Regions from separate parts of the Lentilactobacillus hilgardii genome, predicted to be linked through region 1. Evidence: predicted binding sites of a transcription regulator. Region 1 holds the regulator's gene; each other region holds the start of a gene.

Region 1 (3,291 bases):
AATATCGTCGTTGCGATCGTTGTGTCTCTTTTTCCTGCTTTTCTTCAGTTCGTTTTTGAACCTGTAAAATGGCTTTTTCTGCATTCGTTACATGGTTTTGAGCCCAATTATCCGCAATTGTATTAACTAAATTTTGATTGAGAGTTGAATTTCCAATTCCGATGAGAACATAGTAAATAAGAACGTTAATAACCTCACGCGGAAGCAATCCCTTCGAAACCAGTTCTCGAATCATTCGTTGCTCACCAGCAGTTACCATACCGCCCTTTTGGTCTTTAATTTGCTTTAAAAAGCTAATTGGCGCATTTTCTTTACTAATCTGGATAACTTGTTGAGTGGGCTGATCAAATTGTTGTACCAGTTGTTGCCCATCCGCATCATCTTCAGGCTTCTTGTTTATTGAATCCGGCACTCTAACTTGTGGTTGTGTAAAGTCGCGTGCAATAATGAATTTCAAACTTTTCTGATTCAATTTATTCGTGTTTAGATTTGTCGCTTTCTTGATCAATTCACCCATTTTAATTTCATCTATACCATAAAGTGAATACTCAGACAAAATCAATGGCTGTGCCGCTTTAACACTGGCAGCATCAACGTACGAATTTTCTAAAATATCCAAAAGAAGATTAAAATCAAACTCCTCTTTTGAAGGTTCCAAATAACGATGATTCAGTTCAGCAGAATTCCCCGAGATGGTTTGCTTGGCAATATTAACCGGACCAGGAATATTTTTAACAGAATTTTCCGGAATCTGAAAAACATCAAGGAGCGAAGCCGAGACATTCTTAACCTGGCCAACATCCGGCATTGGAATAAACAGCCGAGCAACAATTCGGTTATAGGTATCCTCACCCACTCTTCCCAAAAGTAAAATCGACAAAATATCAGTTTTTAAAAACTCGGTTGCCGTGCATGGCTCTCTCATGGAATAAACATAACTATCAGGTGAAGTAAGTGAGACGGATGTGACTAATAAATTAACTGCTTCGAGCTTACGGCGATACCGTAATAATTTGTCAATACCAATATCCAAAATACTTTGGAGTTCAAAATGTTTATGAAGAATCAATCGATTATGATCGCTCACACTCAATGACCAAAGTAAATTATAAAGCTGCACTGCACCCCGCCCAATAATTGGTAAATACAAGTTGGTAAGAACACTCTGATCTACGCTTTTGTTTGCACTGGCATTCAAAACAAGATATTTCGAATCGGGAGTTAATTTATTTTCCGAATTTAACATTACTTCTCCTCAGGATGCTGTTTAGCAGCATTCTTTTTCTTATCCTTCTCCATAACTTCTTTGAGTTCTTTATAAAAAACAGACATATCCTTAAATTGACGATAAACACTGGCAAACCTGATATACGCAATCTCATCCAGATTCACCAGTTCCTCCATCACATACTCTCCGATTTGACGACTGGTAACTTCATTTTCACCTGAAGAACGAACTTTATTTTCAACCCGATCAACCAAATCAGTAATCGCATCCATTGAAATCGGCCGCTTTTCAGCCGACCTCACGACACCTTTAAGAATTTTTTCGCGGTTAAACTCTTCTCGATTGCCATTTTTTTTGATAACCAGAAGTGGTGTTGCTTCGACCCGTTCAAACGTCGTGAATCTAAAGCCACAGTGTTCACATTCTCTACGGCGCCGAATGACACGACCATCATCGGTTGGTCGACTATCGACAACCTTGGACCCGTTATATCCACAATGAGGACATTGCATGGCTTTCACCTCTAATATTTCTTTTCTTGTTGTAACCAATCTTCTACTTGCATATTTGTATTTTCTAAACTACCTGAATTATAAATAATTGTATCAGCCAAATCACATTTTGTCTGCAGTGACCACTGGCTTTTAATTCTGGCAGACGCCTGACTAATTGTTAAATCATCTCTGCGTCTTAAACGTTTCATTTGAGTCACTGGATCACAATATACAACAACAATTGAATCTGTCAAATAAGTATACCCGTTTTCAAATAAAGTTGGGGCGTCTAGGACCGTTAATTGCTTATCACGGTAACGATCAATTTCATGAATGATTTTTTCTCTGATGAAGGGATCCATCACTTGAACAAGTCGTTTTAATTTTTGGGGATGTTGAAAAACAATTTCCCCGAGTCTGGTTCGATCAAGGCGACCGCTTGAAGCTAATACTTCCTGACCGAATTCCGCTGTGATTGCCTTTAAACCGTTCTCACCAGGCTCTTGAACCTGATGTGCCACGATGTCTGCATCAATTATCGGAATGCCTTTCCTGCCAAGAAAAGTGCTCACTGCAGATTTTCCCGTTGCAATACCACCTGTTAATCCAATCACTTTATTCATGACGATCACCGTGAATCACCTGACAATTTGGGCAAAAATGTGTCCCCCTTTGGGCCAGTTTGATTTTTTCAATAGGTGTCCCACACCTAAGACAAGGTTCTCCCTGTCGACCATAGACGTTTAAATGATTTTGAAAATTGCCAGCTTCGCCATAAGCATTGGAGTAAGAATGAACAGTAGTCCCGTGACCATCAATTGCCTTTTTGATTTCATCAATAATACTTTTACGGAGTAATTTGAGTTCTGCCACTGATAGTGTATTGACAGGCTGCTTAGGGTTGATTTTGCTTAACCAAAGCACCTCATCGGCATAAATGTTTCCCAAGCCGGCAATATTACTCTGATCCAAAAGAAACGGCTTGACCAGCTTTTTACTTTTACCAAATATTTTTCTCATGTAATCTAAGGTTAAGTCCCTTTCAGTCGGCTCAGGACCTATTGTTTTTAATCCAGCCACAGTCAGTTCATGCCCGGTGTCAACCAAATTCATTCTACCGAATTTTCGCGTATCATTATATCGAAGCTGACGCCCATCGGTTAAATGAAAAACAATATGAGTGTGCTTGCTTAGAGGTGTTCCTTCAGGCTCAACATCGTACTTTCCTTCCATTCGAAGGTGGGATACAATTGTTAATCCATTGTTAATCCGAATAAATAAATATTTACCCCGGCGATCAATTTTTTCAATGATCTGATTTTTGAGTGCGTTTGTGAAATCCTCAGGTGGTAAATTGATCATTTTAGGATATAACACATCTACCGTCCGAATTTGACTTCCTGCAACCAGTTCGGTCAGGCCCCTTCGAACAGTTTCAACTTCTGGTAATTCAGGCATAATCTATCTCCTTGATTCTACTTAATTAAACATTTAAAAATTGTTGCCTAAATAAAGCAATAATCTGTCAACCAAACAATAATAATATCTTGCATCATTTAGCCTCATACC
Region 2 (3,291 bases), 1.3 Mb from region 1:
AGCCAACTTTTCAAACGGTGTTGGATTCTTTCGTACATCATAATGAAAACTATTTGTGTAGTACTCTTTAGATGTAATGTCATTGATCTTCCCAAATTTTTTAGTGTCCAGCTCACAGAAGGTATCTGTCAATGATTCAGCCGGTGTTGAATAGACGCTGAAATGATAGTCGTATTGATCTTCCCACTTTGCACAATAATCATGTAGGCATTTTACAATCGATACGGTAAACTTGTGGGCTGTTTGATTATGTTCCCAATCCGGTCCATAAAATTCAGTTCCGACTTCGTATAATCCAATGTAGCCCAATGACACCGTAGCCCGCCGATGCGTGAATAACTCATCCACGGAATCCGTATCTTTTAACCGTTTACCAAAGGCACCGTACTGATACAAAATGGGCGCATTTTTGGGCTTTGCCTGCTTACAACGATCAACTTTATTAAGAAGAGCCTTTTTAGCAATCTCCAATCGGTCTTGCAGGATTTCCCAGAAAACAGCTTTATCCCCATGGGATTCAATCGCAATTCTTGGTAAATTGATTGTGACAACGCCTAAATTCATTCGGCCACTGTTAACTTCTTTTCCGTTCTCATCATGCCATCCCTGCAAAAAGCTTCGACAGCCCATCGGCGCTTTAAAACTACCTGTTAATTCAATAATCTTGTCATACATCAAGATATCCGGATACATCCGCTTGGTGGCACATTCAATGGCGAGTTGCTTTATATCATAATTGGGATCATCGGGTTTGAGATTCAATCCTCTTTTTAGGGTATAAATCAATTTCGGAAAAATAGCTGTCCGATGCTGCTTTCCCAGCCCTTTAATCCGGACTCTCAAAATAGCACTTTGAATTTCGCGCTCAATCCATGATCTCCCAAGACCAAATCCAACCGTTGTGAACGGCGTCTGACCATTCGATGAGAATAATGTATTAATTTCATATTCCAGTGCCTGCATAGCATCATAAATATCTTTTTTAGTCTTTTCTTTTGCAAAAGCTTCCTGCTTATCAGGGGCAATCCAGTGTTTGGCATCTGCCAGATGTTTTTCAAAATTCAATCTAGCAAATGGTGCCAGCAGCTCATCTGTCCTGTCTGCTGAGCAGCCACCATATTGACTGGAAGCAACGTTCGCAATAATTTGAGACATTTGCGCGGTTGCTGTCTGAATCGACTTAGGTGGCTCGACATCGGCATTTCCGATTTTAAATCCATTGTTCAGCATGCCCTTAAAATCAATCAAACAACAATTAGTCATTTCAGTCATCGGTGAGTAATCCAGATCGTGATAATGGATATCCCCTCGCAAATGCGCCTTACCAACAGTTTCAGGCATCAGCGTGAGACCAAGAGATTTACCGACCATTCCGGCAGTCAAGTCTCGCCTGGTGCTGAACACATTACTGTCCTTGTTTGCGTTTTCGTGAACAACAGTGTCACTTTTATCAAATAACTGGTTAAGCTTGGTTGAAGGATTAATCGCTGCCTGCCACTTGGCTTCATCTTTTAAGCGATATTGGTCATAACTGGCAACCAAATCACCACGGTCCATTTCTGAAAGAACTGCTTTAAAACTATCTCTGATATCCTTTGACGTCAGTTCTTCTTCGAAGGATGAAAGTCGTTCAAAAATTTGCTGTTTTAATTTCTCCTGCACATCCGTCTCATCGGTAAGTGCCTCAATGACCAAATTAATTTTATACGGGTAAAAAGAACACTTTTCCCCGTCAGCCTTGATCACAGTTAGACTGCGAAGTTTAGTATCGTTTTGATTTGTTGCTTCAGTCTTAATGTAATCCATAGAATCCCTTCCTTTGGGTAAACTCGAAAATATAGTTAACATTGTTTAGTATAGCTGAAAATTATTTGAAAAAAAGACTTTAAAACACAATATATATGTGTTATGCATTGCCAACGCACTACATGTTGTGCCATAAAATTGCCAACAATTTCATAATAAAACCGTCAGACACATCCCAAGGACATGTCTGACGGTTTAAGTGCTCAATCAATTATTAATTTTTATCGGCCAATTCCTTTGACTAAACGTTTCGACGCTTAAAGACAGAGTAGCTTATTCCCAAAAAGATGACCATATAAACCAGACTGCCAATGAGTAATTCATTTGTTGATAAAAGCGTCATGTGTTTTAGGCTTGGGCTAATGACCTGATTAGGATAATTCATCATGTTTAACGGATTCCACTTTAACCAAGTCCACTTCTTAATAGCTATGATTAACATTGAAGAAACCACATTAATTGCAAAGTAGCCAATAATACCAACTGAAATAGCTGCGGCAGAACTCTTAAACAGATTTGCCAACAGCAAAACCAGACTTAAAACCAACCACAATGCCACAAATCCTGATAAAGACGTGTAAAGGGCCGTAACTAAGATACTATGCTTATTGCCATATGTTTCGCTGAGCTGAAATGTTCCGTTAAAAAGAATTAATTTTAAAATCAACGAATAAACAAATGCCAATGCAATAAAGTAGATTGAGTAAAGAACCATTGCAAGCCATTTGCTAACAAGAATTTCTCCCCGATAGTACTTTCGATAAAGCAATTCTTTAATTGTTCCATATTGAAACTCCATCGAAATAATTGAACTGGCAGCAGCAATCATAAATAATACAATCCAGTCAAAACCAGTAAATAAACTGACAAATATTGTCTTGGGGTCAATTGTGTTTGGATGATTCCGACTAATCACAGCAAAGATAGTCATTATCACCAGCAGGATAATTGATGTTGCCCACGTACTTTTTTTGTGCACCAATTTAAATATTTCTTGTCTAACTAACGTTACCATATCAGATTAGCCCTCCTTCACTTTGTCATTCTTCAATAAATCAAGCAGTGAAGTCTCAAGATCACTATGAACGTGTTTAACATCCTCGATTTCGATATTATTAGTTGACAATAATTTAATAATATCGGCCATTTTGGTCGTTTCATCCTCAACAACACTAACATGATCAGAATCGATTAACTTGTATCCGTTTTGAGATAGGATATCCTTGGCTTTAGCATCATCAGAGGTCTGAAGAACCATTGATCTCGTGCTGCCGCTTTCCAAAGTCGCCATATCACCACGATAAACGATTTGTCCCTTATCAATGACGATTAAATCATCAATTAATTTTTCCAATTCGCTTAGAATATGACTGGAAATTAAGAACGTCGTTCCTTGTTTGGCTAAATCCAAAATAATCGTTCGTAGATCTTTGTTCGCTTGCGGATCAAGGCCGTTCATTGGTTCATCCAAAATAATTAAGGCAG
Region 3 (3,291 bases), 1.1 Mb from region 1:
GGGTTCACCGTTTGAAAGTGAAATCTCACCACAAGGGTTCGTCCCTTCGACGTTTGGATCAATATCTTTTTGAATGCCGTCAATTTTACGACCATAATTCTTGGAAAGTTCCAAGTTAACGATTCCCGGCTCGCCATTGTGACGAATAGAATCGGCAATCGGACCGTAGTTGCTGAATTGGGAATCAACAGCAACACTGTTGTTGGAAGCCCAACGGTGATGATACAATTTTTCTTTATCTTGTTTCATTGTAATGAAATCTTCGTCGTCGGCAGAGCCTAATGCTAATTCGGCCGAACGACGAACGTTTCCGGCAACAACCGTTTTCCCGATCATATTACCAATATCGGTCATATCAACTGATGAAAGGTGACGACGGGCACGATTATTGAGGACGCCATTAATATCAAAGAGCATCTCAATCAAAGGCATTGGCCCTGAAGCGGTACCGCCGAATCCTTTGATCTTAGCGCCCTTTGGTCGAATATCACTCATATCAAGGACCAGATTTTGTTGGTTCTTGGGATTGGTTGATTTAAAGTGTAAATCGATTAGATGAGCGTTTGATAATACCCAACCTTCACGGGTATCGGGTAGACGATAATAAGCGGCATCCGTGATTGAGTGGTTCTTGAAGTAGTCGTCCTTATCAACGGCTCCCATCTTAAGTGAATCAGCGTATGACTCACTGTCTTTATCGATAACAACAGTCAGGTTGACTTTGTTGTCAACCAGCGGAATCTTGTGGACATTTTCTTTAGTGACAGAAAAACCGACACCGCCGCCCTTCATTAATTGATCAAACATGAATGAGTAGGGCATTGAAACAGCTGGTTGATCCTTTTTAAGGTATTCGGGCACGATGTGGCTGTCACCGTATGGCTGTGGCCGTACAGCAATGAACCAACAGTTATTTAATGCGTCACCGTTACGTGCTTCATAAGGTGTACCTGAAATCCAAAGATTACGGCCCGAAGGTGTTGCGGCCAATCCGTAAATCAATTTATAAAGCTTCTTGGCTTCATCGGTTAATTCGCTGATCACTTGTGGATCAACATTGTTTTGGTGGAGACGCGGGTCAAGGTTGATGTTTCCTTCAACTACCCGTTTAACCGTCTCGTCCCAATTTTCTGTCCGCTGCTTTTCTGGGATCCAACGAGCATAAGTTCTTTTGTATGTAACCCAGCCTAGTTCGCCCCAGTGCGGTGTGACTTCGTTTTTAATTTGGTTTATAAATTCATCAGAGAGTGAAACTGATGAAAGTTTCATTGCTTGCATAACGATTCCTCCCGTACTCTTGATTCTCGTATTTCGTTCGAGTTAACACTATATATAGTATCTCGACGAGAGAGGATAATCAATATATTGTGTCCGGAGAAATTCAGCAGATGAGTGCGCCAGCCTTGTACTGGCAAGGGCTGACGGCCATCGAAAAAAATTTAACGCTCCGTTGTCTTAAAACAACTATCTGTTATTTAATGGATTTTCCATAAGTATTGTGTTTTCAATGGGTTGACCACAACGATATCTGGTGTAGCCAACGGATTGTTTTGTTTACCGTGTCAATCAAAATGATTGATTTAACTAAATCCGTGCAACATCCATCTTACCGATTTTTTCGGAAGGAAACAAGGCAAAAATAAGCGCTATTGGATAAGAATGACGGGAAAATTGCATAGCTATTTTTGCTCGGTCATCATCGTGATGAAATTAAAAAGGACTGGACAAAATGACTTTTGTCTCAGCCCCTTCCGGTTATGAGTGATTTTACTTATTTCTGATTGATATACGTTTCAATTCCCTTTTTAAGACGTTTTAAACCATCCTGAAGCGTTGTTTCGGGGCAGGCAATATTAACTCTTAAGAATTGATTGCCGTTGCCGCCATACACAGAGCCGGCAGAAATATAGAGACCGGTGTCCTGACGGATAAAGTCTTCCAGTTGGGATGAGTCTCGGGTAATAGTACTACAGTCTATCCAAACCAAATAAGTCGCATTCGACGCAATCACTTTGATCTGCGGTATGAACTGTTCACAATAATTTGTAAAAATATCGCGATTTCGGGTAAGCTGCTGTTTCAATTCGGCCAACCATTGATGTCCCTTTGTATAAGCGGCAATGGTACCGGGGATTGCCAATAAGTTGGGCTCACCAAGTTCATCGGTGTTGATACCACGATTGACAATGTTTCGCAGTCCTTCGTTGGGGACAATGAGGGTAGCTGCGTGCAGTGCGGCCACGTTGAACGTTTTGCTTGGAGAAACGCTGACAATGGTATTCTGAATCAAATCATCCGGCAAAGAGAAAATAGGGGTGTATTCAGGGCTGCCGCACACCAAGTCACCATGAATTTCATCACTGAATAACGTGACGTGGTATTTCATACAAAGCCTGCTGATTTTAATCAGTTCATCTCGGGACCAGACTTTGCCGACCGGATTATGGGGATTACATAGAATCATCATGGTACTTAACGGTTCAGCCAACTTGGCTTCCAGATCCTGCCAATTAATGCTGTATTGGTGGTTGGCGGAATCATAAAGCAAGTCGCTTGATAGAATGTGACGGCCGTTATTAATAATTGAATTGTAGAAAATATTATAAACCGGTGCTTGGACAACAACGTTATCACCGACGTTACTGACACGGCGAACAGTTGATGAAATAGATGGGACGACACCTGTACAGAATAGCATCCACGCCGTTTTGGGCCGGGCGTGGTGTTCGGTAGCGTACCAGTCGGCAACGGCATTGAAATAGTCAGCATGGGGTTCTTCATAACCAAAAATACCAAAAGCAACCTTCTTCTGCATGGCATCAATGATTTCCGGCGCTGCCTTGAAATCCATGTCGGCTACCCACATCGGCAATTCGTTGGGTTTGACGTCCCATTTGACCGAATCGGTGTTACGGCGGGGGATAATTGATTTAAAATCATACATTATGCTGACTTCCTTTTTGTGATTTTAGTGTCGGTTGTGATGGTTGTTTTACTTGGATCGATTTTGGTTGGATCCATAATGATTTCTCCAATTGAGTGTGCGTGAATTTTACCACTGATTGGATTTTTAACACTCACGATAGTTGAGTTGATTTCTGCATCGATGTTGGAACAATACTCGAAGGCCAGATCGGTTTCCATCAAACGACAGTTGCGCATGGTCAAGTGATCAATGTAGCACAAGCCCTGATCACTTTCGATTGTACAGTTGATCAGTGTCAGATTCTTCGTGTTCCACCCTAAATATTCACCATTAATGACAGAATCATAAACCGTGACGTTTTCACA

The links. Region 1 encodes NrdR, which represses ribonucleotide reductase genes. Its sites were predicted from a motif close to ACACNATATATNGTGT; they were not measured.
Region 2: a site for NrdR is predicted at 1,922-1,937, ahead of nrdD (anaerobic ribonucleoside-triphosphate reductase). Genes of this name have one in related genera too.
Region 3: a site for NrdR is predicted at 1,324-1,339, ahead of nrdJ (ribonucleoside-triphosphate reductase, adenosylcobalamin-dependent). Genes of this name have one in related genera too.

The regions. Positions count from the first base shown of each region.
Region 1 covers NZ_CP047121.1:1,821,886-1,825,176, forward strand. Annotated here, with positions in the region: gene GQR93_RS08560 (DnaD domain protein) at 1-1,246, opposite strand, end outside; gene nrdR (transcriptional regulator NrdR) at 1,246-1,740, opposite strand; gene coaE (dephospho-CoA kinase) at 1,752-2,345, opposite strand; gene mutM (DNA-formamidopyrimidine glycosylase) at 2,338-3,180, opposite strand; gene polA (DNA polymerase I) at 3,275-3,291, opposite strand, start outside.
Region 2 covers NZ_CP047121.1:93,062-96,352, reverse strand. Annotated here, with positions in the region: gene nrdD (anaerobic ribonucleoside-triphosphate reductase) at 1-1,806, opposite strand, end outside; gene GQR93_RS00465 (ABC transporter permease) at 2,048-2,821, opposite strand; gene GQR93_RS00460 (ABC transporter ATP-binding protein) at 2,828-3,291, opposite strand, start outside.
Region 3 covers NZ_CP047121.1:2,947,629-2,950,919, reverse strand. Annotated here, with positions in the region: gene nrdJ (ribonucleoside-triphosphate reductase, adenosylcobalamin-dependent) at 1-1,278, opposite strand, end outside; gene GQR93_RS13935 (MalY/PatB family protein) at 1,772-2,944, opposite strand; gene GQR93_RS13930 (DUF3737 family protein) at 2,944-3,291, opposite strand, start outside.